DNA from 3 places in the Streptomyces sp. NPDC056987 genome. Region 1 is predicted to be linked to each of the others. Evidence: riboswitches for the same ligand, from Rfam matches in the RefSeq annotation. Region 1 holds a riboswitch; each other region holds the start of a gene.
What was found. Region 1 has a riboswitch for thiamine pyrophosphate ahead of ACFTZC_RS23005 (thiamine ABC transporter substrate binding subunit). Riboswitches for the same ligand answer to the same signal wherever they lie in the genome.
Positions count from the first base shown of each region.

Region 2: it holds a riboswitch for thiamine pyrophosphate, as region 1 does, so the genes downstream of both, thiO (glycine oxidase ThiO) here and ACFTZC_RS23005 (thiamine ABC transporter substrate binding subunit) in region 1, are expected to answer to the same signal.
Region 3: it holds a riboswitch for thiamine pyrophosphate, as region 1 does, so the genes downstream of both, thiC (phosphomethylpyrimidine synthase ThiC) here and ACFTZC_RS23005 (thiamine ABC transporter substrate binding subunit) in region 1, are expected to answer to the same signal.

Region 1 covers NZ_JBHURV010000020.1:69,941-79,943, reverse strand. Annotated here, with positions in the region: gene ACFTZC_RS23010 (ABC transporter permease) at 1-1,149, opposite strand, end outside; gene ACFTZC_RS23005 (thiamine ABC transporter substrate binding subunit) at 1,320-2,444, opposite strand; TPP riboswitch at 2,535-2,660, opposite strand; gene rlmN (23S rRNA (adenine(2503)-C(2))-methyltransferase RlmN) at 2,700-3,806, opposite strand; gene ACFTZC_RS22995 (phosphatidate cytidylyltransferase) at 4,022-5,089, opposite strand; gene frr (ribosome recycling factor) at 5,089-5,646, opposite strand; gene pyrH (UMP kinase) at 5,776-6,540, opposite strand; gene tsf (translation elongation factor Ts) at 6,720-7,556, opposite strand; gene rpsB (30S ribosomal protein S2) at 7,650-8,549, opposite strand; partial or broken gene ACFTZC_RS22970 (peptidoglycan DD-metalloendopeptidase family protein) at 8,795-9,397, shown strand; gene ACFTZC_RS22965 (TetR/AcrR family transcriptional regulator) at 9,825-10,003, opposite strand, start outside.
Region 2 covers NZ_JBHURV010000007.1:2,738-12,740, forward strand. Annotated here, with positions in the region: gene ACFTZC_RS10390 (hypothetical protein) at 1-910, opposite strand, end outside; gene metF (methylenetetrahydrofolate reductase [NAD(P)H]) at 923-1,840, opposite strand; gene thiE (thiamine phosphate synthase) at 2,002-2,652, opposite strand; gene ACFTZC_RS10405 (Rv2175c family DNA-binding protein) at 2,794-3,159, opposite strand; gene ACFTZC_RS10410 (NAD(P)/FAD-dependent oxidoreductase) at 3,260-4,423, opposite strand; gene ACFTZC_RS10415 (hypothetical protein) at 4,567-4,926, opposite strand; TPP riboswitch at 4,976-5,089, shown strand; gene thiO (glycine oxidase ThiO) at 5,087-6,358, shown strand; gene thiS (sulfur carrier protein ThiS) at 6,370-6,570, shown strand; gene ACFTZC_RS10430 (thiazole synthase) at 6,576-7,370, shown strand; gene pknB (Stk1 family PASTA domain-containing Ser/Thr kinase) at 7,519-9,462, shown strand; gene ACFTZC_RS10440 (deoxyribonuclease IV) at 9,469-10,003, shown strand, end outside.
Region 3 covers NZ_JBHURV010000033.1:23,672-33,674, reverse strand. Annotated here, with positions in the region: gene hisC (histidinol-phosphate transaminase) at 1-831, opposite strand, end outside; gene ACFTZC_RS30915 (LacI family DNA-binding transcriptional regulator) at 1,235-2,347, shown strand; gene ACFTZC_RS30910 (metallophosphoesterase) at 2,770-4,200, shown strand; gene ACFTZC_RS30905 (hypothetical protein) at 4,351-5,196, shown strand; gene thiC (phosphomethylpyrimidine synthase ThiC) at 5,317-7,257, opposite strand; TPP riboswitch at 7,250-7,394, opposite strand; gene ACFTZC_RS30895 (YibE/F family protein) at 7,487-8,899, shown strand; gene ACFTZC_RS30890 (SsgA family sporulation/cell division regulator) at 9,028-9,462, opposite strand; gene ACFTZC_RS30885 (IclR family transcriptional regulator) at 9,566-10,003, opposite strand, start outside.

The DNA of each region.
Region 1 (10,003 bases):
GGTCACGGCGGAGACGCCGAGCGGCAGCATCAGCAGCGCGTCGAAGCCCCGTACGAGGCGTCCGGCGCGGCGGGTCAGCGCGGCTGCGGCCAGGCCGCCGACCACCACCGCGATGGCCGTGGCGACCAGCGCGTACCGCAGCGAGTTCCAGATGGCCTCCAGCGGCGGCACGAGGAAGGTGCCGCCGCTCGCGTCCACCGAGGCGAGCGCCCGGTAGTAGGCGAAGCCGTAGCCGCCAGGGCCGTCGAGGGAGCGCTCTACGAGCACCGCCAGCGGCAGCAGGATCAGCAGTGCGACCGTCGCGAGTACGCCGCCCAGCAGCACCCACTGCCCGGCGCCGCGCGGTCGACGCGCGGTCTGCTCGGGGTCGACGAGCCTGAGGGCGGTCTCCCGCCTCCGTACGGTTCCGGCGTGAACGGCGAGGATCACGCCGACCGCCGCGAACTGCACCAGCGTCAGCACGGCGGCGGTGGGCAGATCGAGGAGTTGCGCGGTCTGCCGGTAGATCTCGACCTCAAGGGTGGCGAAGCCGGGGCCACCGAGAATCTGCACGACGCCAAAAGAGGTGAAGGTGAAGAGGAAGACCATCAGCGCGGCGGCCGCGACGGCCGGAGCGAGCGCGGGCAGCGTCACGCGCCACCACGCCGCGAGACGCCCGGCGCCCAGTACGCGCGCGGCCTCCTCCTGGCGCGGGTCGAGCTGCGACCACAGGCCGCCCACGGTGCGTACGACCACCGCGTAGTTGAAGAAGACATGAGCGAGCAGGATCGCCCAGACAGTGGTGTCGAGCCGTACGCCCCACAGTTCGTCGAGGAGTCCACCGCGTCCGAGCAGCGCCAGGAAGGCGGTGCCGACGACGACAGTGGGCAGCACGAACGGCACGGTGACCACGGCGCGCAGAAGCTGCTTGCCCGGGAAGGCGAAGCGCGCGAAGACATAGGCGCCCGGCAGGGCGATCAGCAGGGTGAGCACGGTGGAGGCGAGCGCCTGCCATGTGGTGAACCAGAGGACGCCGAGGATGTCGGGGCGGCTCAGTACGTCGCCGACGCGGCCGAACTGCCACGCACCGTCCGTCGTGAAGCCGCGCCCGACGATCGCGGCCACGGGGTAGGCGAAGAAGACGGCGAAGAAAGCGACGGGCCCGGCCATGAGAGCGAGGCGTACGGCGCCTCCGTGCCCGCGCCGCCGCGCCCGCCGCTCCCGGCACCGCGAAGAGGTCAACAGACCGCCCCGTACGTCGCCCTGTTCGCCGCCCCGTCGTCGCAGGACGCCCCGCCGGGTCCGGCCGTCCTCCACGGCCCAGCCCTCGTCCTCGGTGGTTACTTCACTACGAGTGCCGACCACGACTGGATCCACTGCTCACGGTTGGCGGCGATCCGGTCGGGCGCCACGGTCTCGGGCCGGTCGACCGTCGCGCCGAACTTCGTGAAGAGCTCGGGGAGAGCGACGCCCTTGGCCACCGGATTGACAAACATGTTCAGCGGCATGTCCGCCTGGAACTTCTCACTGATCAGGAAGTCCAGCAGCGCCTTGCCACCGGCCTCGTTCTTCGCGCCGTCGAGCAGCCCGGCGAACTCGGTCTGCCGGAAGCAGGTCCCGGTGGCGACCCCCGTAGGGGCCTGCTGGGGCTGCGGCTTCGCGTACAGCACCTCTACGGGCGGGCTGGAGGCGTACGAGACGACCAGCGGCCGGTCGCCCTTGGCCTTCTCGCCGCCCGCGGAGCCGGAGAAGCTCTCGTTGTACGCCTGCTCCCAGCCGTCGACGACCTGGACTCCGTTGGCCTTGAGCTTCTTCCAGTAGTCCTGCCAGCCCTCCTCCCCGTAGCGCGCGACGGTGCCCAGGAGGAAGCCGAGACCGGGCGAGGACGTCGCGGCGTTCTCGGTGACGAGGAGGTTCTTGTACTGGGGCTTGATCAGGTCGTCGAAGGACTGCGGCGGCGCGAGCTTCTTGTCCGCGAAGTACTTCTTGTCATAGTTGACGCAGATGTCGCCGGTGTCGACCGGTGTCACCCGGTGCTTCTCCTTGTCGAGCCGCGCGCTCGCGTCGACACGGTCCAGGCCCTTTGCCTCGTACGGAGTGAACAGGCCATTGTCGAGTGCGCGGGAGAGCAGGGTGTTGTCGACGCCGAAGAACACGTCGCCCTGGGGTGATCCCTTGGTGAGGATCTCCTTGTTGAGTGCTTCGCCGGCGTCACCGCTCTTCAGGACCTTGACGGTGTAGCCGGTCTCCTTGGTGAACTCTTTCAGCACCGCGGGGGAGGCGTTGAACGAGTCGTGACTGACAAGGGTGACGGTCTTGGACTTCGTACCGTCGCTCCCCCCGTCGCCGGACGACGCGGAGCCGTCGGAGCCGCCGCACGCGGCAAGGGTGGCGACGCCGATCGCCGCGGCGATCGCGGCGGACGCCGCGCTTCTGGCGCCGGTACGGATACGGATGGTACCCACTGGTTTTCCTCCTGGGATGTCCAGGAGAAGACGCGGCCCCACCCGGGGCGGGCCGCTGGCGCGGACCGGTCCCCGGGCAGGGCGCAACAGCTTGAGTGATGTCCGAACTTCCTACCCAGAATGACCTGGGCAAGGTTCAGAGGGTCTGCGGCCGCTGCCCGTTCTCACGGACATGTGCCGCACTCTCAGCGCTGTGGCGCTCCCCTGTCGGAAAATATGCAATGTGTTTCGGGCCAAGGTTACCCCCAGGCCGCACTAGCGCTCCGTGGCGGCCAACTGTCCGCACGCACCGTCGATCTCCTGGCCCCGTGTGTCGCGTACGGTCACCGGTACGCCGTGTGCCGCGATCGCCTCGACGAACTTCTTCTCGTCCTCCGGGCGCGACGCCGTCCACTTCGAGCCGGGAGTGGGGTTGAGCGGGATCAGGTTGACGTGCACCCTCTTGCCCTTGAGGAGCCTGCCGAGCCGGTCGCCCCGCCACGCCTGGTCGTTGATGTCGCGAATCAGGGCGTACTCGATGGAGATCCGGCGGCCGGACTTCTCCGCGTACTCCCACGCGGCGTCCAGCACCTCCCGCACCTTCCAGCGTGTGTTGACCGGCACCAGGGTGTCGCGCAGTTCGTCGTCGGGAGCGTGCAGGGAGACCGCGAGCCGGCACTTGAAGCCCTCGTCGGCGAAGCGCAGCATCGCGGGCACCAACCCGACCGTCGAGACGGTGATCCCTCGCTGCGAGATACCCAGACCGTCCGGCTCAGGATCGGTGAGTCGGCGGATCGCGCCGACGACGCGCTTGTAGTTGGCGAGCGGCTCGCCCATGCCCATGAAGACGATGTTGGAGAGTCTCGCAGGGCCGCCGGCGACCTCACCGTCGCGCAGGGCACGCATCCCGTCGACGATCTGGTGGACGATCTCCGCGGTGGACAGGTTCCGGTCCAGACCGGCCTGGCCGGTCGCGCAGAAGGGGCAGTTCATCCCGCAGCCTGCCTGCGACGAGATGCACATGGTGACCCGGTCGGGATAGCGCATCAGCACGGACTCGACGAGGGTGCCGTCGTGCAGCCGCCAGAGCGTCTTACGGGTCGTGTCGTCGTCGCACGAGATGTGCCGCACCACCGACATCAGGTCGGGCAGCAGTTCCGTCGCGAGTTTCTGCCGCGCGGCGGCCGGGATGTCGGTCCACTGCTCGGGGTCGTGCGCGTAGCGCGCGAAGTAGTGCTGCGACAGTTGCTTGGCGCGGAACGCCTTCTCTCCGATGGCGGCGACGGCCTCGCGGCGCTCGGCGGGGGTGAGGTCGGCGAGATGCCGCGGGGGCTTCTTGGCTCCGCGCGGCGCGACGAAAGTGAGTTCTCCGGGTGCAGGCATGGTCCGTCCAGTGTCGCAGACGGCGCCCCGTGGCCCGTTCCCCGTATGCGGTGACATGGGAAAGGGGGCCGCCGCCCCGTGGGCGACGTACCCCCTCCTCTGCTGCGCGCTCCACGACCGCCGGCGCCCCGTACTGGGCGCCCGGTGCCGTACCGGCCACAGCCGCCCGTGTGCCTTGACAGGAAGCCCCCTGTGCTCTGCCGGGGCCCTGCCCGTCAGGACCCCACGAAGAGCACCAGAAGCAGCCAGACCACCGGCGCCGTGGGCAGCAGCGAGTCCAGCCGGTCCATGATCCCGCCGTGCCCCGGCAGCAGCGTGCCCATGTCCTTGATCCCCAGGTCGCGCTTGATCATGGACTCGCCGAGGTCGCCGAGCGTGGCGCTGGCCGCGACGGCCAGACCGATCAGCAGCCCCTGCCACCAGGCACCGCCGTCGATCAGGAACTCCATCAGGAGCGCGCCGGCCACCATCGCGAAGGTGACGGCGCCGCCGAGCCCCTCCCAGGTCTTGCCGGGGCTGATGCGCGGCGCGAGCTTGTGCGTACCGAAGCGCCAGCCGACGGCGTACGCGCCGGTGTCGCTGACGACGGTCAGCACGAGGAACATCAGCACGCGCTGCGAGCCGTCTCCCGCCGTGAGCATCATCGCGACGAAGGTCGCCAGGAACGGTACGTAGAACGCGGCGAAGACCCCTGCGGTGACGTCCTTGAGGTAACCCTCGGGCGGCTCCGTCATCCGCCAGATCAGCACGGCGAGCGCGGTGAGGGCCATCGCGACCCAGGCGCCCTCCGCGCCGCGCGCGTATCCGGCGACGACCATCGCGGCGCCACCCACCGCCAGCGGCACGAGTGGTGCCTTGATGCCCTTCTTCTCGTCGAGCCGTGAGGTGAGCTCCCACAGCCCCACGACCACGGCGATCGCGATGACGCCGACGAACACGGCCTTGACGATGAAGAGCGACGCGGCGACCACCGCGCCGAGCCCGACACCGACCCCTATGGCCGCACGCAGATCACGACCGGCCCGCTTCTTCGGCGGGGACGGCGGGGGGACGGCCATGGGCTCCTGCGGAGTCTCGTCACGGAACAGGGGGCCGCCCGGCCGAGCAGCCCCCCGGTCGTCATTCTGGTCCCCGCCGTTCGCGGGTTCGTCGGGCACGATGGGCATGGGCCGAGTCTGCTGTGCGGGATGCTCATCGTATGCGGGACCCGCCGGGGCGGCCCCCTGGTCGGTCGGTCCCCAGTAACCGGCTGTCGGCGAGGCCCCCCGGGAAGAGTCGTTCATCAGACCTCGAGCAGCTCGGCTTCCTTGTGCTTGAGCAGCTCGTCCACCTGTGCGACGTACTTCGCGGTGGTGTCGTCGAGCTCCTTCTCGGCGCGGCGTCCCTCGTCCTCGCCGACCTCGCCGTCCTTGATCAGCTTGTCGATCGTCTCCTTGGCCTTGCGGCGTACGGCGCGGATCGAGATCCTCGAGTCCTCCGCCTTGGTCTTGGCGACCTTGATGAACTCCTTGCGGCGGTCCTGGGTCAGCTCGGGGAACACCACCCGGATGATGTTGCCGTCGTTGCTCGGGTTGACGCCGAGGTCGGAGTCCCGGATGGCCTGCTCGATGTTGCGCAGCGCGCTCTTGTCGAACGGGGTCACCACAGCCATCCGCGCCTCGGGTACGGCGAACGAGGCGAGCTGGTTGATCGGGGTGAGGGCACCGTAGTAGTCCGCCACGATCTTGTTGAACATCGCCGGATGCGCACGCCCGGTGCGGATCGCGGCGAAGTCGTCTTTGGCGACCAGGACGGCCTTCTCCATCTTCTCCTCGGCCTCGAGGAGGGTCTCTTCGATCACCACTTGCTCCTGCGTGTCTTGGTGGGCCCGGCATGCTTGCCGGCCGGCGGAACCTGCGTCGCGTCTTGTCCTGCACGGTGTCCGACCGGCAGGGCTTTGTCCATCCTCCCCGTGCGGGGCAGCCCGGGATCAGCTCCGGGTGCCCTGGTCGCTCACGAGTGTGCCGATCTTCTCACCCTTGACCGCGCGCGCGATATTGCCTTCCTTCAGCAATTCGAAGACAAGGATCGGCAACCGGTTGTCCTGGCACAGCGTGATCGCGGTCATGTCGGCGACACGCAGGTCCCCGGCGATGACCTCGCTGTATTCGAGCGCGTCGAACTTGACCGCGTCGGGGTTGGTCTTGGGGTCGGAGTCGTACACCCCGTCCACGCCGTTCTTGCCCATCAGCAGCGCCTGGGCGTCGATCTCCAGGGCGCGCTGGGCGGCTGTGGTGTCGGTGGAGAAGTACGGCATGCCCATACCCGCGCCGAAGATGACCACGCGGCCCTTCTCCAGGTGGCGTACGGCGCGCAGCGGGATGTACGGCTCCGCGACCTGGCCCATGGTGATGGCCGTCTGCACGCGGGAGTCGATGCCTTCCTTCTCCAGGAAGTCCTGGAGAGCCAGACAGTTCATGACCGTACCGAGCATGCCCATGTAGTCGGAGCGGGCCCGGTCCATGCCGCGCTGCTGGAGTTCGGCGCCGCGGAAGAAGTTTCCGCCGCCCAGGACGACCGCGATCTGGGCGCCGTCGCGGACGACGGCGGCGATCTCGCGGGCGATGGCGTGGACGACGTCGGGGTCGACTCCGAGCGCCCCTCCGCCGGCGAACGCCTCACCGGACAGCTTCAGCATGAAGCGTCGCTTCTTGCCGTCGTCGCTCTTCTCGACGCTCTTGTCGGCCTGTTCCATGGAGATCTCCTCGTGCACATACGAAGAAGGCCATTGCCGGGGTCCTTACGGTTCCCTGTGCGGCAATGGCCTCCTCGTCAGATCTGCGGTCGCCCGGCCGCCTGCGAAGTAATGCCGTCAGGCACACGCGAGCGACTGCCTCCGACCCTATCGGGGTCTTTGGTTGATCGCGTACGGACTCAGACGCCGACCTTGATGCGCGAGAAGCGCTTCAGGGTGACGCCGGCCTCGTCCAGAATCTTCTGGACGGACTTCTTGTTGTCCTTCGCGAAAGCCTGCTCCAGAACGACGTTCTCCTTGAAGAAGCCGTTGACGCGACCCTCGATGATCTTCGGAAGGGCGGCCTCGGGCTTGCCCTCCTCGCGCGAGGTGGCCTCGGCGACGCGGCGCTCCTTCTCGACCGTCTCGGCCGGGACCTCGTCGCGGTTGAGGTACTTCGGCGCGAAGGCCGCGATGTGCTGCGCGACGTCCTTGGCGACCTGGGCGTCTTCCTTGTCCAGCTCGACCAGAACGCCGACCTGCGGCGGGAGGTCGGGCATGGTGCGGTGCATGTACGCGGCCACGTAACCGCCGGTGAACTGCGCGAAGCGGTCCAGGACGATCTTCTCGCCCAGGTTCGCGTTCGCCTCGTCCACGTACGCCTGGACGGTCTTGCCGGCCTCGATCTCGGAGGCGAGCAGCGTGGCCAGGTCGGCCGGGGACGTCGCGGCGACGTGGGCGGCGAGCGTGTTGGCGACGGCCTGGAACTTGTCGCCCTTGGCGACGAAGTCCGTCTCGCACTTCAGCTCGAGAAGGACGCCGGAGGTCTTGTCGTCGGAGATGAGAGAGATGACGGCGCCGTTCTCGGCCGAACGGCCCTCGCGCTTGGCGACGCCCTTCTGACCCTTGACGCGGAGCGTCTCGACGGCCTTGTCGACACTGCCGTCGGCCTCTTCCAGGGCCTTCTTGCAGTCCATCATGCCGGCGCCGGTGAGCTCGCGGAGCTTCTTGACGTCAGCGGCGGTGAAGTTCGCCATGATCTGTAATTCTCTTTCGAAGGTCTGAAAGATCTACGGGTGAACGGCGGGGGCCGATGGGCCCCCGCCGTCAACTGCCGAACCTGGTGAGGGTCAGGCCTGCTCGGTGTCCGCGGCCGGGGTGTCGGCGGCGGGCGTCTCAGCCGGCTTCTCGGCCTCGGCCTCGGCGGCCGGAGCGGCAGCGGCCTCGGCCGGCTTCTCGGCGTCGTCCTTCTTCTCGCCCTCGAGCAGGTCGCGCTCCCACTCGGCGAGGGGCTCGCCGGCGGCCTTCTCGCCCGGCTTCGAGTCACCGGTGGCGACGCCCGAGCGGGCGATGAGGCCCTCGGCGACAGCGTCGGCGATCACGCGGGTGAGCAGGGTGACGGAGCGGATCGCGTCGTCGTTGCCCGGGATCTTGTAGTCGACCTCGTCGGGGTCGCAGTTGGTGTCGAGGATCGCGACGACCGGGATGTGGAGCTTGCGCGCCTCACCGACGGCGATGTGCTCCTTCTTGGTGTCGACGATCCAGACGGCGCTGGGCACCTTCTGCATCTCACGGATACCACCGAGGGTCTTCTCCAGCTTGGCCTTCTCGCGGGAGAGAACCAGCAGCTCCTTCTTGGTGAGGCCGGAGGCGGCCACGTCCTCGAAGTCGATCTGCTCAAGCTCCTTCAGACGCTGGAGGCGCTTGTAGACGGTGGAGAAGTTGGTCAGCATGCCGCCCAGCCAGCGCTGGTTGACGTAGGGCATGCCCACGCGCGTCGCCTGCTCGGCGATGGCTTCCTGCGCCTGCTTCTTCGTACCGACGAACATGATGGAACCGCCGTGGGCGACGGTCTCCTTGACGAACTCGTAGGCGCGGTCGATGTACGACAGCGACTGGAGCAGGTCGATGATGTAGATGCCGTTGCGCTCCGTGAAGATGAAACGCTTCATCTTCGGGTTCCAGCGACGGGTCTGGTGACCGAAGTGGACGCCGCTTTCCAGCAGCTCCCGCATCGTGACGACGGCCATGGCCGTACTCCTTGAGGTACTCGGTTGTCGCGTCCGCCGGACGGCAGTCGCGCCTGACGCCCCGATTGCGCTGTGCCACGGGACAGTCCGAGACCGAGAAGCGCTGGCACCGGCGCGAAGAGGCCGATGACGGGGCGTGCGAAGTCGACCCGGTGACCCGGATCGCCACATGAAGTGTACGGGACCTTCGCACCCTCGGGTGACGGCGTTATCCACAACCGGTCAGTTGTCCACAGATCTGGTTCATGATCAGCGCGGTCGGGCCGCTCGGGTCCACCGTGTATCGCATGATCACTCGTCGCGCCACACGCCGTCCGCTGTTCCCGCGCCTGCTCTCCCGCGCCGGCGCGCATGTCCTCAAGCCCTCCTTCGCCCCTGCCCTCACGCTGGCGCTCTCACTCGTCGTGGGGCTGGTCTGGGCCGCTCCCGCCTCACCCGCCTCGGCACCCGCTCCGGCCGGGACACCTTCCCCGACCGGGCCGCCCGTCGATGTGCCGCACGGTGTTCCGCCCGGCGTTTCCTCCGACGTTCCCGACGGCCGCCGGTCCTGGCCGGTGGGGACGCGCCCCACCGTGCTGCGCGGCTGGCAGCCTCCGGCCACGGGGTACGGGCCCGGTCACCGCGGCGTGGACCTCGCGGCGTCCGCGGGTGCCCCGGTTCGGGCGGCGGCGTCGGGGCAGGTCTCCTTCGCGGGCCCGGTGGCGGGGCGCGGGGTGGTCTCGATCACCCTGCCGGGCACGGGCGACCCAGCGCTGCGTACCACCTACGAACCGGTGGATCCGCTGGTCAAGAAGGGCGACCAGGTCGTGGCCGGCCAGGTGGTCGGAGTGCTGGCGGCCGGTCCTTCCCACTGCCCGACGACCTGCCTTCACTGGGGGCTGCTTCGGGGTGAGACCTATCTGGACCCGCTGTCGCTGCTGCCCCCGAGCCTGCTCCGCCGGGGCCCTGCTCGGCTGCTGCCGGTGCGGGGAGTGCCGGAACCGCCCGCGTCGACGGTCCGGACCGCGGCCGGAACACCGCGTCCGACGCGGCCCGCACGGTCGGCCGGGGAGTCGGTCCCGGTCGGTGCGTACGGCGCCTCCTACGGGCCGTACCCGATGTACGGGCTGTGCGCGCTGACCCTGCTGGCAGTGGCGGTGGCGGTCGGGGCACGTCGTCGGGGGCACCACCGTCCGCCCGGCGATGGAGGTGAGCCCGCGCCCCGCCATGTACGGCTCACGCATACGGCGGCGAGCATCCGCCGCGCCGTACGCCGGCACCGCGCGCTCGCCGGGTTCAGCCCCGTACGCCGCGCAGCGCCATGGAGACCGCGGCCTCGGCGATCTCCGGGGGCGCCTCGGCCGCGCCGAGTTCGATGCGGCGAACCGCCGCGTCCACCACGCCCTGGAGCAGCATCGCGGCCAGCCGTGGCTGCTCATGGCCCAGTTCGGCCAGGGCTTCGACGATCATGGCGA
Region 2 (10,003 bases), on a different contig from region 1:
CGGGCGGGGTGTCGTTGGCGTACTGCTGCTGGTGCTGCTGCTGGTGCTGGTCGTGTTCGCCGTACGGCGCCGCGTACTGCTGCCGGCCGCCGAAGCTGTCGTACGTGTCGTACTGCTGGCCGCCGTTGACCGCGCCGCCACCGTACGGGTCGGAGTAGGCCGCGTACTGCTGCTCGCCGGTCCCGTAACCGTACTGCTGGGTCTGCTGGTTGTAGGCGTCCTGGTCCGCGGCGTAGGTGTTCTGCGCCCCGTAGCCGCCCTGCCCCGCGTACGCGTCCTGGTTCGCGTAGCCGTCGTGCGTGGCGTAGGGGTCGTGCGCCGCGTAGGCGTCCTGGCCGGTCTGCTGGGTCCCGTAGCCGGAGTACGGGTCGTACCCGCCGCCGTAACCGCCCGCGTCCGCCGTGCCCATGGCCGCGTCGGCGTTCGCCCGGGAGGCCGAGCGGGGGTCCTGGAGCGCGTCGTCGTAGACGCCGTACTGCCCGGTCTCGTCGGGCATCGGCTCCGTGGTGTACACGGACGCGGCGTCGGCGGCCGGACGGACCGGGAGGGGCTCCTGGGCGGCGGCCGGCTCGTACTCCAGGTCCGAGACCTCAAGCGCGGGTTCGCGGTCGGCGGCCTCCTCCTTGGCGGCCCTGCGCCGTTTGCTGACCGTCGGCCGGCCGGCGATCGCCCACCCCGTCGAGAAGCCGCTGCGGAACGAGAGCGTCACATATGTCTGGCCGACCGCGAAGGCGATCGTGCCGAGCACGATGACGAAGACGTTCGGGATCAGCACACCGAGCACCACACCCATGAACCCGGTGAAGGCGAGCAGCCGCCAGCGCAGCCGCGCCTTGTACTGGAGCAACACCTCGCCCAGCAGCCACAGGGCAACGATGCCGAATGCGATGTAGAGGACCGTCCAGCCCATGCCCGCCCCTAGTCACGACTGCTCGTGCAGTCCGAGATTCTCGTAGATTTCGAGCGTCGCCGTGGAATTGTTGAGTGTGATGAAGTGCAGGCCAGGTACGCCCTCGGACAGCAGGCCGGCGCAGAACTCCGTCGCGAACTCGATGCCGATCGAGCGTACAGCGGCCGGATCGTCCTTCACCGAGAGGATCCGCTCTTTCAGCTCCGCCGGGAAGACCGCGGTGGAGAGCTGGGGCAATCGCTCCAGCATCTTCACACTGGTGACCGGCATGATCTCCGGAATGATCGGGGTCGCGCAACCCGCGGCGTCGACCCGGTCGCGCAGCCGCAGATAACCCTCGGGCTCGAAGAACATCTGGGTGATCGCGTAGTCGGCGCCCGCCCGGCACTTGGCGACGAAGTGGCGGATGTCGGTGTCCCAGTCGGCCGAGCGCGGATGCATCTCGGGGAAGGCGGCCACGCCGACGCAGAAGTCTCCGGACTCCTTGATGAGCCTGACCAGGTCGGCCGCGTACCGCACGCCCTCGGGGTGCTCGATCCACTCCCCCATCGGGTCGCCGGGCGGGTCGCCCCGTACGGCGAGGATGTTGCGTATCCCGGCGTCGGCGTACTGCCCGATCATGTTGCGCAGCTCGGCGACGGACTGGCCGACGGCCGTGAGGTGCGCGACGGGGGTGAGGGTGGTGTCGGCGGCGATCCGTTCCGTGGCCCTGACCGTGCCGTCCCGGGTGGAGCCGCCGGCCCCGTAGGTCACGGAGACGAAGCTCGGGGCGACCGCCTCGACCCTGCGCAGCGCGTTCCAGAGGTTGCGCTCACCCTTCTCGGTCTTGGGCGCCCAGAACTCGAAGGAGTACGAGGTTTTGCCGGTCGCGAGCAGATCACGCACCGTGCGCGCGTGATCCGATCTGGTCGAAGCTGTACCGAGGGCCATATGTGCAGGTTATCCAGGGCGTGGCGGCGACCCAACCGGGCGGGAGGCTTTCAGCGGTATTGCCCGGCAAGTGTCCATCCCTCGGACATACGCCGGACACCTGTGACACGGCCCCGCCACTGGTCAGGTGGCGCGCGGCCGGAACACCCTTCCGCCGCCGGTCAGGCGGCGCGCGCCCGTATCCGTCCGGCCAGGGCCGCCGTCGCCGCCGCCGGGTCGTCGGCCTCCGTGATCGCCCGTACGACGACGACGCGGCGGGCCCCGGCGTCCAGCACCTGGTCCAGGTTGCCCGCGTCGATCCCGCCGATCGCGAACCACGGGCGGTCCGTGCCGCTCGCCGCCGCGTACCGCACCAGGTCGAGGCCCGGGGCGTGCCGGCCCGGCTTGGTGGGGGTGGGCCAGCAGGGGCCCGTACAGAAGTAGTCCACGCCGGGCTCGGCGAGCGCCGCGTCCACCTCGGTGCGCGCGTGGGTGGAGCGGCCGATCAGCGGGGTGGGGCCGAGGATCGCCCGCGCCGCCGGGACGGGCAGGTCGCCCTGGCCGAGGTGGAGCACGTCGGAGCCGATGGCGTGCGCGACGTCGGCGCGGTCGTTCACGGCGAGCAGCCTGCCGTGGCGGCGGCAGGCGTCCGCGAAGACCCGGAGGTGGTCCAGTTCCTCGGCCGCCTCCATGTCCTTGTCGCGGAGCTGGACGATGTCCACGCCGGAGGCCAGCACGGCGTCGAGGAACTCGGGGAGGTCCCCCTGCCGTTTGCGGGCGTCCACGCACAGGTAGAGCCGGGCGTCGGACAGTGCCTCGTGGGGCGTGGGCATGGGAAGGTCCCCCCGTTGGATCCGCGTCCGCAAACCGCATCCGGAACCGCGTCCGGAACCGCTCGCGGAGCTGTGTGTGGAGCTACGTGACTTCCTGGACGGGCGGCGGCGGGCGCCGCCCGTCCCCGGATGATGAGGCCGTCAGACGGCGAGCGCCTGAGCCCGGCGCTTCACCTCCGTACCGCGATTCTCGCTGAGCGCCTGCGCGGGGGTGCCGGGCAGGCTGGGGTCGGGGGTGAAGAGCCACTCAAGCATCTCTTCGTCGGTGAAGTGGTCGTCCCTCAGGAGCGTCAGGGTGCCGGCGAGCCCCTTGACGACCTTGGTGCCGTCGATGAAGGCGGCGGGAACCTGGAGCGTCCTGTTCTCGCCCCGGCGCACGGCGATGAGCTGGCCTTCCTTCACCAACTGCCGCACGCGCGTCACCTCGACACCGAGCATTTCGGCGATATCGGGCAGGTGAAGCCAGGCGGGGACGAGAGCATCGATCTTTGCGTCAATCTCGGTCACAGGACAAGCGTGCCATCCCGGACTGACACCGGGCACCCCGAGCCACCCCGGACGGGGTGGAAACCAGGGCACAACGGACCCGGACCGCCCGCCGGACGGCTCAGCGGACCGCCTTGCGCAGCGGTACCGCCGGGTCGGCCGTCAGCTCCCGGTCGAGGCGCGCGCCCGCCTCGATCAGCTTGCGGCCCTGGGCCAGGTCGCGGGGGCGCCCCACGGCCAGCAGGGCCACCAGGACGCCGTCGCGCAGCCAGACCGCCGACCAGGACGCCCCCGCGGGGTCGCCGCGCCGTACCAGGGTGTCGGCCGCCCCGTGGTGGCCCGCGTACTGGACGAACCGGCCGAACTGCTCCGACCAGAAGTACGGCACCGGATCGTAGACCGGGTCGGTCTCCCCGACGGCCTGCGCGGCGACCGTGAGCGGCCCCTGGAGCGCGTTGTCCCAGTGGTGGACGAGGAGCCGTTCGCCGTAGCGCGCGGACGGGAAGGAGGCGCAGTCACCGACCGCGTACACGTCCGGCAGCGAGGTGCGCAGCCGTTCGTCCGCGGTGATCGAGCCGTCCGCGCCGAGCGCGATGCCGGAGCCCGCGAGCCAGGCCGTCGCGGGCCGTGCGCCGATGCCGACGACCACCGCGTCCGCGGCGAGCCGGCGGCCGTCCGCGAGGATCACCGTGCCCGGCTCGACGGCGGCCACACCGGTGCCCGTCAGCAGTTCGGCGCCGCTCTCCGCGTACCAGTCGGTCATGGGGGCGGCGACCTCGGCGGGCAGGGCGCCCGCGAGGGGCCGGTCGGCCGCCTCCACGACGGTCACCACGCACCCGGCCTCACGGGCGGCGGTGGTGAACTCCGCGCCGATCCAGCCGGCGCCCACGACGACGACCTGCCGCCGCCGCTCCAGTACGGGGCGCAGCCGCACGGCGTCGTCGAGCGTGCGCAGCGGGTGGACCCCGGGCACGCCCTCCGTGCCGGGCAGTACGGCGGGTTCGGCGCCGGTGGCGATGACCAGCACGTCGTACGGGACGGGCCCGGCGGTGGTGTCCAGCTCCCGGTCGGACGGGCGCAGCCCGGTGGCTTCCAGGCCGAGCCTGAGGTCGACGGAGAGGGCCCCGAAGTCGATGTCGAAGGCGGACCCTTCGGCCGTGCCGAGCAGGATCGCCTTGGAGAGCGGGGGCCGGTCGTAGGGCGGGTGGGGTTCCGCGCCGATCAGGGTGATCCGGCCGCCGTATCCCTTCTCGCGCAGGGCGACGGCGGTCCGCACCCCCGCCATGCCCGCGCCGACGACGACCACCCCGGGCTCGTCCGGCCGCCCGTCGCGCGGGTCCCACCCCTCGTGCCCGTCACGTCCGTGTGCCTGCCGCTGTTCGCTCACCCGGTCACCTTAGAGGTCGCGGACAGGTAGGGCGGCGGTGATCAGACAACCACCGGAGCGCCGGCGGGCAGCTCCTCCACGACGCTCGTCCCGCTGCCTTCCCGGGACTCCCACTCCCAGCTCTCCTCCAGCCGGACCCGGCCGTCGGGGAGGTCGACGACGGTGGAGACGCAGTGCCCCGAGGACGTCTCGCCGCCCTGCCTCAACTGGACGTAGCGGAAGTCGAGACGGTCGCCGGTACGCGTTCCCACGAGGTGGCCGCGGACCACGTCGCCGCCTTCGTAGGAGGCCCAGATACGGCCGTCCTCCTCGTGGTAGACGAAGCGGGTACGGGTCCCGACCTGGCCCGGGGCCTGGTCGGCGACGGGTGAGAGGACGAGTCCGTCCAACGAGCGGGCCATGGTGACGCTCCCTTACGACCTGGTGGACGGCGCGTTAGTCTGGCGGTCGACACTACCTCGCGGGAGTCCGGACGCACCGGGCTGAGAGGGAGGCTGGAGCGGCCTCCGACCGTACGAACCTGATCCGGGTCATGCCGGCGAAGGGAGGGGCTGGACGCCCATGCACGCACCCACACGGTCATCGTCCCGCACACCGACATCCCGCACACCGCCATCCCCCACGGGGTACGACGTCCTGGTCGTCGGCGGCGGGATCATCGGTCTGGTCACGGCCTGGCGCGCGGCCCTCCGCGGGCTGCGTACCGCCGTCGCCGACCCGGACCCGGGCGGCGGCGCGGCGGGGGTCGCGGCGGGCATGCTCGCCGCCGTCACCGAGCTGCACCACGGCGAGCAGACCCTGCTCGGGCTCAATCTCGCCTCCGCCGGGCGGTATCCGGCGTTCGTCGCGGAGCTGGAGGAGGCGAGCGGCCGGGACACCGGGTACCGGGCGTGCGGCACGCTCGCGGTGGCCCTGGACTCCGACGACCGAGCGCAGCTCCGCGAACTGCACGCGCTGCAGCGGCGCTCGGGGCTGGCCTCCGAGTGGCTGACGGGGCGCGAGTGCCGGCGTCTGGAGCCGATGCTGGCGCCGGGGGTTCGCGGGGGCCTGCGGGTCGACGGCGACCACCAGATCGACCCGCGCCGGCTCGCGGCGGCGCTCCTCACGGCGTGCGAGCGGGCCGGGGTGGTCTTCCACCGCGCCTGGGCCCGGGAGCTCACCGTCGTACGGGACCGGGCCGCGGGCGCCGTCCTCGCCGACGGCGGCGCGCTCGCCGCGGACCGGGTGGTGCTGGCGGGCGGCAGCCTCAGCGGCAGGCTGGCGGGCGTGCCCCCGGAGGCGGTGCCGCCCGTACGGCCCGTCAAGGGGCAGGTCCTGCGCCTGACGATGCCGCGCCGCCACGGGCCCTTCCTGTCTCGGACGGTACGGGCCGTGGTGCGGGGCGGCCAAGTCTATCTGGTGCCGCGCGAGAACGGCGAGCTGGTCGTCGGCGCGACCAGTGAGGAACTGGGCTGGGACACGACGGTCACGGCGGGCGGGGTGTACGAGCTGCTGCGCGACGCGCACGAGCTGGTGCCCGGCATCACCGAGCTGCCGCTCACCGAGACCCGCGCCGGGCTGCGCCCCGGCTCGCCGGACAACGCGCCGCTGCTCGGGCCGACCGTGCTGCCGGGTCTGTCGCTGGCCACCGGCCACTACCGCAACGGGGTCCTGCTGACGCCGGTCACCGGCGATGTCCTGGCCACGGTCCTGACGACGGGTGAACTCCCGCCCGAGGCGGCGCCCTTCACCCCGCTGCGCTTCTCCGCCGGCGCGTCCGGCACGTCCACCACTCCCGCCACCGCGGCCGCGTCCGGCGCGTCCGCGGCCGCCCCTGTGGAGCAGTCCGCATGAACACCACCGTGATGCATGTCTCCGTCAACGGCGAGCGACGCGAGTTCGCCGCCGCGACCACCCTCGACACCGTCGTCGCGACCCTCACCCCGGCGCGCTCCGGGGTGGCCGCCGCCGTCAACGAGACGGTGGTCCCCCGTACCCGCTGGTCCGGCACCGCGCTCAGCGACGGCGACCGGGTCGAAGTACTCACCGCCGTCCAGGGAGGCTGACGGACATGGCCGACGATCTGCTCACCATCGGCTCCACCACGTTCGCCTCCCGGCTGATCATGGGGACGGGCGGGGCGCCCAGCCTCGATGTCCTCGAACGCTCGCTGATCGCCTCCGGCACCGAACTCACCACGGTCGCGATGCGCCGACTCGACCCCACCGTGCAGGGGTCCGTGCTCTCCGTGCTGGACCGGCTCGGCATCCGCCCGCTGCCCAACACGGCGGGCTGCTTCACCGCCGGCGAGGCCGTCCTCACCGCGCGCCTGGCCCGGGAGGCGCTCGGCACCGAGTGGATCAAGCTGGAGGTCGTCGCGGACGAGCGCACCCTGCTGCCCGACCCGGTGGAGCTGCTGGACGCCGCGGAGACCCTCGTGGACGACGGGTTCACCGTCCTGCCGTACACCAACGACGACCCGGTCCTGGCGGCGAAGCTGGAGGACGTGGGGTGCGCGGCGATCATGCCGCTCGGCTCGCCCATCGGCTCCGGGCTCGGCATCCGCAACCCGCACAACTTCCAGCTCATCGTGGAGCGCGCCGGCGTCCCGGTGATCCTGGACGCGGGCGCGGGCACCGCGTCGGACGCCGCGCTCGCGATGGAGCTGGGGTGCGCCGCGGTGATGCTGGCGTCCGCGGTCACCCGCGCCCAGGAGCCGGTGCTGATGGCCGAGGCGATGCGGCACGCGGTGGCGGCGGGCCGGCTGGCGCGGCGGGCGGGCCGGATCCCGCGCCGCCACTTCGCGGAGGCGTCCTCCCCGGTGGACGGGGTGGCGGCGCTCGACCCGGAGCGGCCCTGCTTCTGAACCGCCCGGCGCGCCACACGCGTACGGGGCCGAGGCGCGTCCGGTGCGTAACGGCGCTCCGGGAGGCCTGTCACAGGTCGGCTTCAGTCGTGCGCCCGCTCCGACCGGGGCTTCGGGAGTGTCGGCGGTGACTCGTAGACTCACCGGCGTGGATACGACCCTTCAGGACCCCATCGTCGGGCAGGTGCTCGACGGCCGTTACCGCGTCGAGGCGCGGATCGCGGTCGGCGGCATGGCCACGGTCTACCGGGCCGTGGACACCCGGCTCGACCGGGTCCTGGCGCTCAAGGTGATGCATCCGGCGCTCGCGGCGGACGTCTCCTTCGTGGAGCGGTTCATCCGCGAGGCCAAGTCGGTGGCGCGGCTGGCGCACCCCAATGTGGTCGCGGTCTTCGACCAGGGCGCGGAGGGCGCGTACGTCTACCTGGCGATGGAGTACGTCGCCGGGTGCACCCTGCGCGATGTCGTACGGGAGCGCGGGGCGCTGCGCCCGCGGGCCGCGCTGGACATCCTGGAGCCGGTGCTCGCCGCGCTCGGCGCCGCGCACCGGGCCGGGTTCGTCCACCGGGACATGAAGCCGGAGAACGTGCTGATAGGGGACGACGGCCGGGTCAAGGTCGCCGACTTCGGGCTGGTCAGGGGCGTCGGGGAGGTGACCAACACCACCGGGACCGTCCTCGGCACGGTCTCGTACCTCGCGCCGGAGCAGATCGAGTACGGCACGTCCGACACCCGCGTCGATGTGTACGCCTGCGGGGTCGTCCTGCACGAGATGCTGACCGGTGCCAAGCCGCACTCCGGGGACACCCCCGCGCAGGTCCTCTACCGCCATCTCAACGAGGACGTGCCGGCCCCGTCCGCCGCCGTTCCCGGGCTCGCCCCGGAGCTGGACCGGCTGGTCGCCGCGGCGACCGCCCGTGACCCCGAGGACCGGCCGCTCGACGCGGTCGCGCTGCTGGCGCTGGTCCGCGCGGCCCGTGCGGCGCTCACGGACGCGCAGCTCGACGCCGTACCGCCGCGGGCCAGGCCCGAGCCGGCGGCCGGCGCGGACGCCGACGGGCGTACGACGGTGATCCCCCGGATCCGGCCCGTCGAGGAGCCCGACGACGAGCCCGTCCGGCACACGAGCCGGCTGGAGATGCCGCCCCCGGACGCCGGGCCGCCGGCCGGCCGGTCCCGGTACGGGGCCGGGGGGCGCCGGGGGATGCCGTCGCGCGGGGTGCTCGCGGCGGTCGTCGCGGTGCTGCTCGTCCTCGGGGTGGGGACGGGGGTCTGGTACATCAACTCGGGCCAGTTCACCCGGGTGCCGTCGCTGCTCGGGCAGACGGAGCAGGAGGCGCGCGAGCGGCTCGGCGCCGAGGGCCTGGACGCGAAGGTCACCCGGGACTTCAGCGACAGCTTCGACCGGGGCACGGTGATGGGGACGGATCCGGAGCCCCGCTCCCGGGTCCGGGGCAGCGGTCCGGTGACGCTGGTCATCTCGCGCGGCCCGGAGATCGTCCGGGTGCCCGACCTGACCGGCAAGACGCTGGCCGAGGCGCGGTCCGCCCTGAAGGAGGCCGGGCTGGCCGCCGGCCTGGTCAAGCGGGAGTTCGACGAGGACGTCGCGCGGGGCACGGTGATCAGCTCCACGCCCGCGGCGGGCCGGGACGTACGGCCCGACGCGGGGATCGCGCTCCTGGTCAGCAAGGGCGCCCCCGTCGACATGCCCGATGTGACCGGCACGTCCGTGGCCGACGCCACCACCGAGCTGGAGGACGCGGGGCTCACGGTGAAGATCGCCGCGGAGCAGGTGAACGCCGCGCAGGACGAGGGCACGGTCGCCCGGCAGTCCGCCGCCGAGGGGACCCGCCTGGCGCAGGGCGACACGGTCACGCTGACGGTCTCCAAGGGCCCGCGGATGGTCTCCGTACCGGATGTGACCGGGCAGGGCACCGAGGCCGCGAAGAAGGTGCTGGAGGACGCGGGCTTCCAGGTGGAGGTCGAGCGGAGCTTCCCGTTCCTGGGGGACACCGTGGGCGAGCAGTCCGTCACCGGCGGCGAACAGGCCCCCGAGGGCTCCACCATCACCCTCAAGACCAAGGGACTCTAGACACAGATGCGCAACCCTGTCGGCGCCCATGTCCCCGTGGCCGGCGGGCTCGCCACGGCCGGTCTGGCGTACGCGCGCGAGCTGGGCGCGGAGACCGTCCAGGTCTTCGCGGCCAATCCGCGCGGCTGGGCGACGCCCGCCGGGAATCCGGCGCAGGACGAGCGGTTCCGCGCCGAGTGCGCGGCGGCGCGGATCCCCGCGTACGTACACGCCCCGTATCTGATCAACTTCGGCTCGCACACGGAGGCGACCGCCGAGAAGTCCGTGGAGTCGCTCCGCCACAGTCTGCGGCGGGGCCGGGAGATCGGCGCGCTGGGTGTGGTCGTGCACACCGGTTCCGCGACCGGCGGCCGGCCGCGTGAGGTGGCGCTCGCGCAGGTACGGGAGCGGATGCTGCCCCTCCTGGACGAGCTGACCCACGACGACGACCCGTTCCTGCTGCTGGAGTCGACGGCGGGCCAGGGCTTCTCGCTCTGCTCACGGACCTGGGACTTCGGCCCGTACTTCGACGCGCTGGACTCCCACCCCCGGCTCGGGATCT
Region 3 (10,003 bases), on a different contig from region 1:
TCCGACCCGTCCCAGCAGCTCGTCCTCGGCGCGCAGCGAGGCCACCGCCGCCTCCTGTGCGATCTGGCTCACGCCGAAGGGGACCGCCGTCTTCCGCAGCGCGGTGGCGACCGGCTCGTGCGCGATCGCGAATCCGACCCGCAGCCCGGCCAGCCCGTACGCCTTGGAGAAGGTGCGCAGCACCGCCACATTCGGGCGGTCGCGGTAGATCTCGACACCGTCCGGCACCGCGGTATCCCTGTTGAACTCGCGGTACGCCTCGTCCAGCACCACCAGCACATCGCCGGGCACCCGGTCGAGGAATCGTTCCAGCTCGGCCCGGCGCAGCACTGTGCCGGTCGGGTTGTTGGGGTTGCAGACGAAAATCAGCCGGGTCCGGTCGGTGATCGCCTCGGCCATCGCGTCCAGATCGTGCACATCGCCCGGCGTCAGCGGCACCTGTACGGCGGTCGCCCCCGAGATCTGTGTGATGATCGGGTACGCCTCGAAGGAGCGCCAGGCATAGATGACCTCGTCGCCGGGCCCCGCCGTGGCCTGGAGAAGCTGCTGTGCGACGCCCACGGAACCGGTGCCGGTCGCGAGGTGCGGGACAGGCACCCCGAACCGGTCGGCCAGCTCGTTCATCAGCCCGGTACAGGCCATGTCGGGATAGCGGTTGAAGGCCCCGGCGGCCGAGATCGCCTGCTCCATCACCCCGGGCAGCGGGGGGTAAGGGTTCTCGTTGGAGGACAGCTTGTACGCGACGGGCCCGTCCGACGCGGCCGGCCTGCCCGGCTTGTACGTCGGAATGCCGTCCAGCTCGGCGCGCAGCTTGGGGCTCGTCTCGCTCACCGCGGGTCCTCCTCGGCCGTTCATCCGGTGGGCGCCCGGTCCTGCACCGTCCGGGCGCCTTCAATGCTGCTCACCTTATGAGGATTGACGGCCGCCGCGGACGCCGGGCGCCCGGAAAAGGACGCAGGCTCCGGAAAACAGGGGGGAGCACTTACGTCCCTCCCGAGCGCCGGTGGCTCACGCCGTGGCGCGCATCCCTCGTAGAGGTGAGTTGAGACCTCTTCGAAACATGGGCCTCTCAACAGGTCCAGACCGCTCCTTACATAGGAGACCATGGCAGTAACGATTAACTCCCTTGTGTTCCAAGGAGGTTGGCCTTGGTCTGTCTTGCAGAAACGTGCCTGCTGCCGGGTGCATATGCGACCGGCCCCACCGCCCGATCGAGCCCTACTATCGGCTCGCCATGACAGCAGCAGGGAAACACCAGGTGAGCCGGACGGACACAACCCGCCGGGGAAGCCGGCAGAGTCGGGCGGGCATCCGGGACGTCGCCGCCGCAGCCGGTGTCTCCATCACGACTGTCTCGGACGCGCTCAACGGCAAGGGACGGTTACCCGACGCCACCCGGAGCCATGTCCGAGAAGTAGCGGAGCGCCTCGGCTACCGCCCGTCCGCCGCCGCCCGAACCCTCCGTACCGGCAAGTCGGGGCTCATCGGCCTGACCGTGACCACGTACGGGGATGAACCTTTCACCTTCACCGAGTTCGCCTACTTCGCCGAGATGGCGAGGGCCGCGACCTCCGCCGCCCTCGCCCGCGGCTACGCCCTCGTCATCCTCCCCGCCACCTCCCGCCACGACGTCTGGGCGAACGTCGCCCTCGACGGCACCGTGGTCATCGACCCCTCCGACCACGATCCCGTCGTCGCCGAACTCGTCCGCCAGGGCCTTCCCGTCGTCTCCGACGGCCGGCCCGCGGGCACCCTTCCCGTCACCGCCTGGGTCGACAACGACCACGAGGCGGCCGTCCTCGACCTGCTCGACCATCTCGCCGACGCCGGAGCCCGCCGTATCGGGCTGCTCACCGGCACCACCACGGACACCTACACCCGGCTCTCCACCACGGCGTACCTGCACTGGTGCGAGCGCGTCGGCCAGGATCCGGTCTACGAGTCCTACCCCGCCCACGACCCGTGCGCCGGGGCCGTCGCCGCCGACCGGCTGCTGGCCCGCCCGGACCGCCCGGACGCCGTCTACGGGCTCTTCGACCCCAACGGCACCGATCTGCTCGCCGCCGCCCGGCGGTACGGGCTGCGGGTACCGGAGGACCTGCTGATCGTCTGCTGCAGCGAGTCCACGGTGTACGCCTCCACCGAACCGCCCGTCACCACGCTCTCGCTGAAGCCGCGCCGGATCGGCACCGCCGTCATCCAGCTCCTCATCGACGCCATCGAGGGGATCGAGGCCGACCGGCCGGTCGAGCAGGTGATACCGACCGAACTGATCATCAGGACCTCCTCACAGCGCCGCCCGCCGCGCACCACGGTCAGCGCTCCCCGCTCACCGGCGGGCGACTGACCGCCGCCGTAGGCGACGCGTGCGCCACGGCCGTGCCGGTACGGGGCCGGCCCCGCCGGTTCCGTACCGCCTCCGTACCGGCGCCGTACGGAACCGGTACGGAGGCGGTACGAAAGCGGGACGCGATCGCCCGCGGCCCGGCGATTCGGGGCCGTACGACGCCTCTCGGCGCCCCGCGGCACCATGCGGCCCGCGGATCCCGGCGCCCGGCCGAACGGTCGGACCTTCCGCATTTCGGGCGATCGGCGAGAAAACAGCCGCCGAACCGGCGGTACGATTCGATTCACCACCCCTGGTGCGTCGCAGAGGCCCGAGGTCATTCCTATGATGGGCGCACGACACCACGGACCTTCCCTTTTCCGCCGACGGACTCACTCCGTCCGGCAGGGCGGCGGGGCCGAGAGGTGTATTGCGGCACGACGGTGGTGGAGGGGTCGATGACACAGGGGGCCGGTCAGGGACCCGCGGTGCGGACGGCGACGTTGCGCGACTTCCGGGTGCCGCCGTACGCGCAGGTTCCCGTGCAGTCCGCACAGCCAGGGCAGGCCGGGCAGCCGGTCCGACCCGGGCAGCAGGAACCGGCCGGCACCGCGTCCGGCGGGCCCGGGCGGCCCCCCGTCGGCGCGCCGGAGCAGCCGGTCGCCGGAGCGGCCCCGTCAGCAGCCCCGCAGGTCCAACAGGGCGCCGTACAGGACGAGCTGGGCGCGGTGCAGGAGCAGTTCGGCGCGGTACAGGACCAGCTCGGTGCCGAACAGGAACAGCTCGGCACCGTCCCCGAGCAGCCGGCCGCCGGCCAGGACGCGCCCGCCGCCACCGTTCCGCACCCGGCCGCCGTACCCGGGACCGAGAGCCCCGAGCGCCCGGCGGCCGACGTGTCGGGCCACCCCGGCGACGCGGTACCCGCCGACGGGATGCCGGAGGGGTACACCCCCACCGAACGCGACCTTCCGGTGATCACAAGGGTCAACCGGGGCGACACCGTGCAGGTCGACATCGACCCCACCGAGGCCGCCGACTCCGACGGACCGGGACCGCTCTACGTCGTCGGCGACGTCCACGGCTATCTCGACGAACTCGTCGCCGCCCTCGGCGAACAGGGCCTGATCGACGCCGAGGGCCAGTGGGCGGCCGGCAACGCACGCCTGTGGTTCCTCGGCGACTTCACCGACCGCGGCCCCGACGGCATCGGGGTCATCGACCTCGTCATGCGGCTCTCCGCGGAGGCCGCGGCGGCCGGCGGCTACTGCAAGGCGCTGATGGGCAATCACGAACTGCTCCTCATCGGCGCCAAGCGGTTCGGCGACACCCCGGTCAACTCCGGTGCGGGCACCGCCACTTTCCAGGCCGCGTGGATCCTCAACGGCGGCCAGCGCACGGACATGGAGCGCCTCCAGGACGTCCATCTCCAGTGGATGTCCCATCTCGACGCGGTGGTCGAGGAGGACGGGCATCTGCTGATGCACTCCGACACCACGGCCTATCTCGACTACGGTTCGTCCATCGACGAGGTCAACGACACCATCTACCAGATCCTGACGCGCAATGACGCCGACGAATGCTGGGACCTGTTCCGCAAACTCACCAAACGCTTCGCGTTCCGTGACGAAGGCGGCCCCCAGGCCGTCCAGGAACTCCTCTCCCAGTACGGCGGAGGACGTGTCGTCCACGGCCACAGCCCGATTCCCTATCTGCTCGGCGAAGTCGGCACAGAAGACGCGTCGGACGACGAAGGCGACACCGGACCGGTCGTGGAAGGGCCACACGTATATGCCGACGGGCTGGCGATCGCCATGGACGGCGGAGTGACGATGGCAGGAAAACTGCTGGTCGTACGGCTTCCGTTGGCCAACTGAATCAATGTAGGACAGGTGTTTTCCGGAAACCCCCTGTTACGGCACGCCAAAACCGCTCTACCATCGGCTTATCCGTAGCAGGCTCTCCTCCGTTTCCGCCGACTGCGGCTCGTTCCACACGGGCGCAACGGCCCTACGGAGTATCGGGGGATGCACATGAAAAGCGCTCCGCACCTGCTGAGCGAGGATCGCGCGGATTTCGAGCGCATCCTCAGCGATGTGCTGCGTAATGCACACGAACGTCCGGACCTCGCCGCCGTCGGGGAGCGGCTCAACGCGGAGCAGTTGCGCACCATGGCGCTGAACGCGACGGGCCGGATCGCCTCCTCCGCGACGGCGGAGTACGAGCACTACGCCAAGATCCGCGAGGAGTCCCGCTCACCGGGCACCACCACGTCCATCCGCGACTCGGTGCTGGCACCCGCGGAGGACGCCACGACGGACTCCGGCGCCGGGCTCACGGCCGTCATCACGGTCCTGGTCCCCATCCTCGGCGGCACCGCGGCGGCGATCTTCCTGCTCGTCGGCTATCTCCTGAAGGCCCTCGACCCGGCGCCCGCGTTCGCGGACAGCATGCTCGCCGTGGGCTGGTTCTTCGCGGCCGTGACCGCGCTCGGCATCCTGGCCGCCGCGATAGGGCTGCTGGTCACCGCGTTGCGCAACAGCTCGACCCAGCTTCCCGCAGACGAGACGGCCGGCGGAGAGCTGCCCGACGAGGTCGCCCGCGCACGCGAGGCGTGGCGCCATGCCCTGCTGGAACGCGGCATCCTGCCCTTCCTGCGGGCCGCCCTGGACGACCCGAGCGCGGACCCGGCGGCGCCGGCCCCGCCTCGTTCGTCCGGTCAGCTCCCCAAGATCGGCTACAGCAGGCCGGACTTCAGCAGCCCCGACGAGGGCTCCTCCGCCGGACAGCGGCCGAACTTCAGCAGCCCGGACTTCAGTGGTCCGGACTTCACCAGCCCCGACTTCGGCGGCCCGGAGCACCGGCCGGAATGACCCCGGCAGGTGGTCCGGGCCGCTCGGTCGCGTCATGACCGACGCCGGACCCGGGGCGGGGCGCGGGGCCCGGCCCTGGGACAGAGATCCGGCCCTCCGAGCGGCCCGGCGCGGGAGCGGTCAGTCGACCAGCGGCAGATAGACCCGGTTGCCGGCCGCGGCGAACTCCTTGGACTTCTCCGCCATGCCCGCCTCGATCTCGTCGGCCGACGCACGGCCCGCAGGGTCCGTGCCGTCCGCACGGTCCGTGCCATCCGTGCCGCCCGTGTCGTGCGCGCCGCTCGCCGGCTCGCCGCCGTGCTTGCGCCGGATGTCCTGCGAGATCTTCATCGAGCAGAACTTGGGCCCGCACATCGAGCAGAAATGAGCCGTCTTCGCCGGCTCCGCCGGCAGCGTCTCGTCATGGAACTCCCGTGCCGTGTCCGGATCGAGCGCCAGGTTGAACTGGTCCTCCCATCGGAACTCGAACCGGGCGTCCGACAGCGCGTCGTCCCACTCCTGCGCCCCCGGGTGGCCCTTCGCGAGATCCGCCGCATGGGCCGCGATCTTGTACGTGATGACGCCCGTCTTCACGTCGTCGCGGTCCGGCAGGCCGAGGTGTTCCTTGGGGGTGACGTAGCAGAGCATCGCCGTCCCCCACCACGCGATCATCGCCGCGCCGATCCCGGAGGTGATGTGGTCGTACGCCGGAGCCACATCGGTGGTCAGCGGGCCGAGCGTGTAGAACGGCGCCTCCTCGCAGATCTCCTGCTGGAGGTCGATGTTCTCCTTGATCTTGTGCATCGGGACATGCCCGGGGCCCTCGATCATCGTCTGTACGTGGTGGCTCTTGGCGATCGAGTTCAGCTCGCCCAGCGTGCGCAACTCGGCGAACTGCGCCTCGTCGTTGGCGTCCGCGATGGAGCCCGGCCGCAGCCCGTCGCCGAGGGAGTACGTCACGTCGTACGCGGCGAGGATCTCGCACAGCTCGTCGAAGTTCTCGTACAGGAACGACTCCTTGTGGTGCGCGAGACACCACGCGGCCATGATGGAACCGCCGCGCGAGACGATGCCGGTCTTGCGGCGGGCCGTGAGCGGCACGTACCGCAGCAGGACACCGGCATGGACCGTCATGTAGTCGACGCCCTGCTCGGCCTGTTCGATCACGGTGTCCTTGTAGATCTCCCAGGTCAGCTCCTCGGCCTTGCCGTCGACCTTTTCGAGCGCCTGGTAGAGCGGCACGGTGCCGATGGGCACGGGGGAGTTGCGCAGCACCCACTCGCGGGTGGTGTGGATGTTGCGCCCGGTGGAGAGGTCCATGACCGTGTCGGCGCCCCAGCGGGTCGCCCATGTCATCTTGTCCACCTCCTCCTCGATGGAGGAGGTGACCGCGGAGTTGCCGATGTTGGCGTTGACCTTCACCAGGAACCGCTTGCCGATGATCATCGGCTCGATCTCCGGGTGGTTGACGTTGGCCGGCAGTACGGCGCGGCCCGCGGCGATCTCCTCGCGGACGGTCTCCGGGGAGACGTTCTCGCGGATCGCGACGTACTCCATCTCCGGCGTGATCTCCCCGCGGCGGGCGTACGCGAGTTGGGTGACGGCGCGGCCCTCGCGGCCCCGGCGGGGCTGGCGCGGCCGACCGGGGAAGACCGCGTCAAGTCCCCGCAGATCGGCCGCCGCTCCGCTCCGTAGCAGCCCTCCGCGCGGGGAAGTGTGCTTGAGCCCGTCGTCCTCGGGTCGCGGTGGCCGGCCCGCGTACTCCTCGGTGTCGCCGCGGCCGATGATCCAGTTCTCCCGCAGCGGCGCGAGTCCGCGGCGCACGTCGGTGACGACCTCGGGGTCGGTGTACGGCCCCGAGGTGTCGTACAGCGTGACGTCCTCGCCGTTGGTGAGGTGGACCTGGCGGACCGGCACCCGGAGATCGGGGCGGGAACCCTCGATGTATCCCTTGTGCCAGCCGATGGGCCGTCCGCCCTCGGTCCCGCCCCGGAGGGCCGGATCCGCGCCGGTGTCCGTGCTGGTGTCCGTGCTGGTGTCCTCCGAGCCGGAGGCAGGCGTGTGTGCGTCCTGAACGGTCATGAGACCTACTCCCTACGCCGGCATTACCCGGTAACAGGTTCAGCGGTCGGCGCAGCGCAGGTGTCCGGGGACTCGTCCCCGGGACTACACGTCAGCGCCCTCTCAGCCCGGTGCTCCGAGCTCCCGCGTGTGCAAAGGTGCCTCCACGCTAGCGTCAGATCGGGCGCGCTGAACAGAGGGCCCCGCGCTTCCTCCGCCTTCTTGCGATGATCGGTCGGTGACACCACCCATGCAGACCCACGAATCGGACGGCCACGCACACGGCCACTCGCACAGTCATGGCCCCGCCGCGCCGGTCTCCCGGCACCTCCGCAAGGTGATCGCGGCGGTGCTGATTCCGTTCGCGGCCGCCGTGGTGGTCGGGCTCGCCGTGCTCTGGCCGGGCGGTGCGCCCGCGCACGAGCGGACGGGTGTGGGCTTCGACCGGCAGACCTTCGACGGCCAGGTGGTCCAGGTCGAGCGGGTCGCCTGCAAGGACGTGAACGCCTCCCAGGTCCCTTCGACCGGTGACACCTCGACGCCGCAGGGCCGCGAGGCGGTGCGGGAGGAGACCGGCGAGTGCAAGAAGGCGACGGTCGAGCTGAAGAGCGGCAAGGAGAAGGGCCACACCTTCATCGAGATCGTCCAGCCGGACGCGCCACGGCAGTTTCACGTGAAACAGGGCGTTGTGGTCGCCTACGCACCGGACGCGCCCCGTGATCTCCAGTACTCGGTGTCCGATGTGGACCGCCAGTTCCCGCTGACGCTGCTGGCGGGGATCTTCGCGATCGCGGTGATCGTGGTGGGGCGGATGCGGGGGGTCATGGCGCTGGTGGCGCTCGTGGTCTCGTTCGCGATCCTGACCCTGTTCATCCTGCCGGCGATCCTCCAGGGCTCGAATCCGCTGGTGGTGGCGGTGGTGGGGGCGAGCGCGATCATGCTGGTCGCGCTGTATCTGTGTCACGGGTTGACGGCCCGCACCTCGGTGGCGGTGCTCGGCACCCTGATCTCGCTGCTGCTGATCGGACTGCTGGGGTCGCTCTTCATCGGCTGGGCGAGCCTGACCGGCAACACCGACGACAGCACGGGGCTGATCCACGGTCTCTACCCAGAGATCGACATGAGCGGTCTCCTGCTCGCCGGCGTGATCATCGGTTCGCTCGGCGTGCTGGACGATGTGACGGTGACGCAGACCTCGGCAGTGTGGGAGCTGCGCCAGGCGGATCCGACGATGGGGCCGCGGGCGCTGTACCGGGCGGGCATCCGGATCGGCCGGGACCACATCGCGTCCGTGGTCAACACACTGGTGCTGGCCTACGCGGGCGCCGCGCTGCCGCTCCTGCTGCTCTTCTCCATCGCGCAGTCGAGCGTGGGGACGGTCGCCAACAGTGAGCTGGTGGCGGAGGAGATCGTACGGACGCTGGTGGGGTCGATCGGTCTGGTCGCGTCGGTGCCGGTGACCACGGCGCTGGCGGCGCTGGTGGTCTCCGCCGACCGGTCCGTCCCGGAGAACCCCCCGGCTCCGTCCACGCAGCCCGCCTCTCCGGGACCGGGCGCGGGACCTGGGGCGGGGCCTGGTCCCGGACCTCTGGAGCCGGGGATGCTGGTGCCTGCCCCGCCCACGCGCGCCCCGGGCAGCAGGGGCCGCCGCCGCAAGAAGTAGGGCGGGCGAGCCTCTCCGGAGCGGCTCCGGAGAGGTCCTGAGCGGCCCGCGGGGCCGCCCGTACCCTTGCGGGGTCCCGTGGACACCCCGGACACCGGAATCACCCGGACGGCCCCCTCAACAAGCCCTCAGCCGGCGTTCTCCTCGGCGAGGATGCGGCCCAGCTCCTCCTCAAGACTGTCCTCGAAGTCGCTGAGCGTGCGCTCCTGGCCGAGCGGAACCAACCGGTCCGTACGGTCCAGGAAGGCCACCAGCGGCGCGGCACTGACCCGGAAGAGCGCGTGGTCGTCGCCGACCTGGAGCCGCATATGGACGTCGGACAGGTCCTCGGGCGTCGTCGGCGAGATGTGCACATCCCCGTCCCCGCTGGGCGTGTTGATGCCGTCGAGCAGCAGCTCGCGGCCGAAAGTCCAGGTCACAGGCGCGTCGCCGGGCAGATGGAACGTCATGCGCACCGCGTACGGATCAGCCACCTTGTAGTGGAGTTCCACCGGGATACGGAACGACAGCTCCTCGGAGACGAGGAAGCTCATCAGGACCTCGGCCTGGACCGACTCGCGCATCGTTGTACTCCGGAGTAGATGGAACAGTGGCTGGGAATGATCCCCGTTGACCCTCTTGACGCCATAGTCCTGTAAGCGCTAGCAGATCACAAGGAGTAATTTTTCAGATACTGATAGAGAGGATTTGCGAGGTCAGCAGGGATCCGATCTCTCTGCGTAACCGCTCGGCCGCCGGAAGCAGTCGTTCCTGTTGACGGAGCGGTATAGAAATGGCCAGCGCGGCCGCGGCGGATCCGACAGTGATCGGCACGGCGGCGCATACCGTCCCGAGCCGGTACTCCTGGCGGGCCACGACCGGTTCCATCCGCCCCAGCGAGTCGAGACGCTCCAGCAGGGTGCTCCGGTCCCGTACCGAGTACGGGGTGAGCGGGCGGACGGGATAGCGGTCCAGGTGGTCCCGGCGGGACGCCTCGTCGAGCTGGCTCAGCAGACACTGGCCGATCGCGTGGGCATGGGCGGTCGCGCGGAAGTCGGCGCGGGCGTCGACCGCGGGGCACGCGGGACTGTCGGCCACGCAGAGGAGGTCCATCTCGCCCTCGTG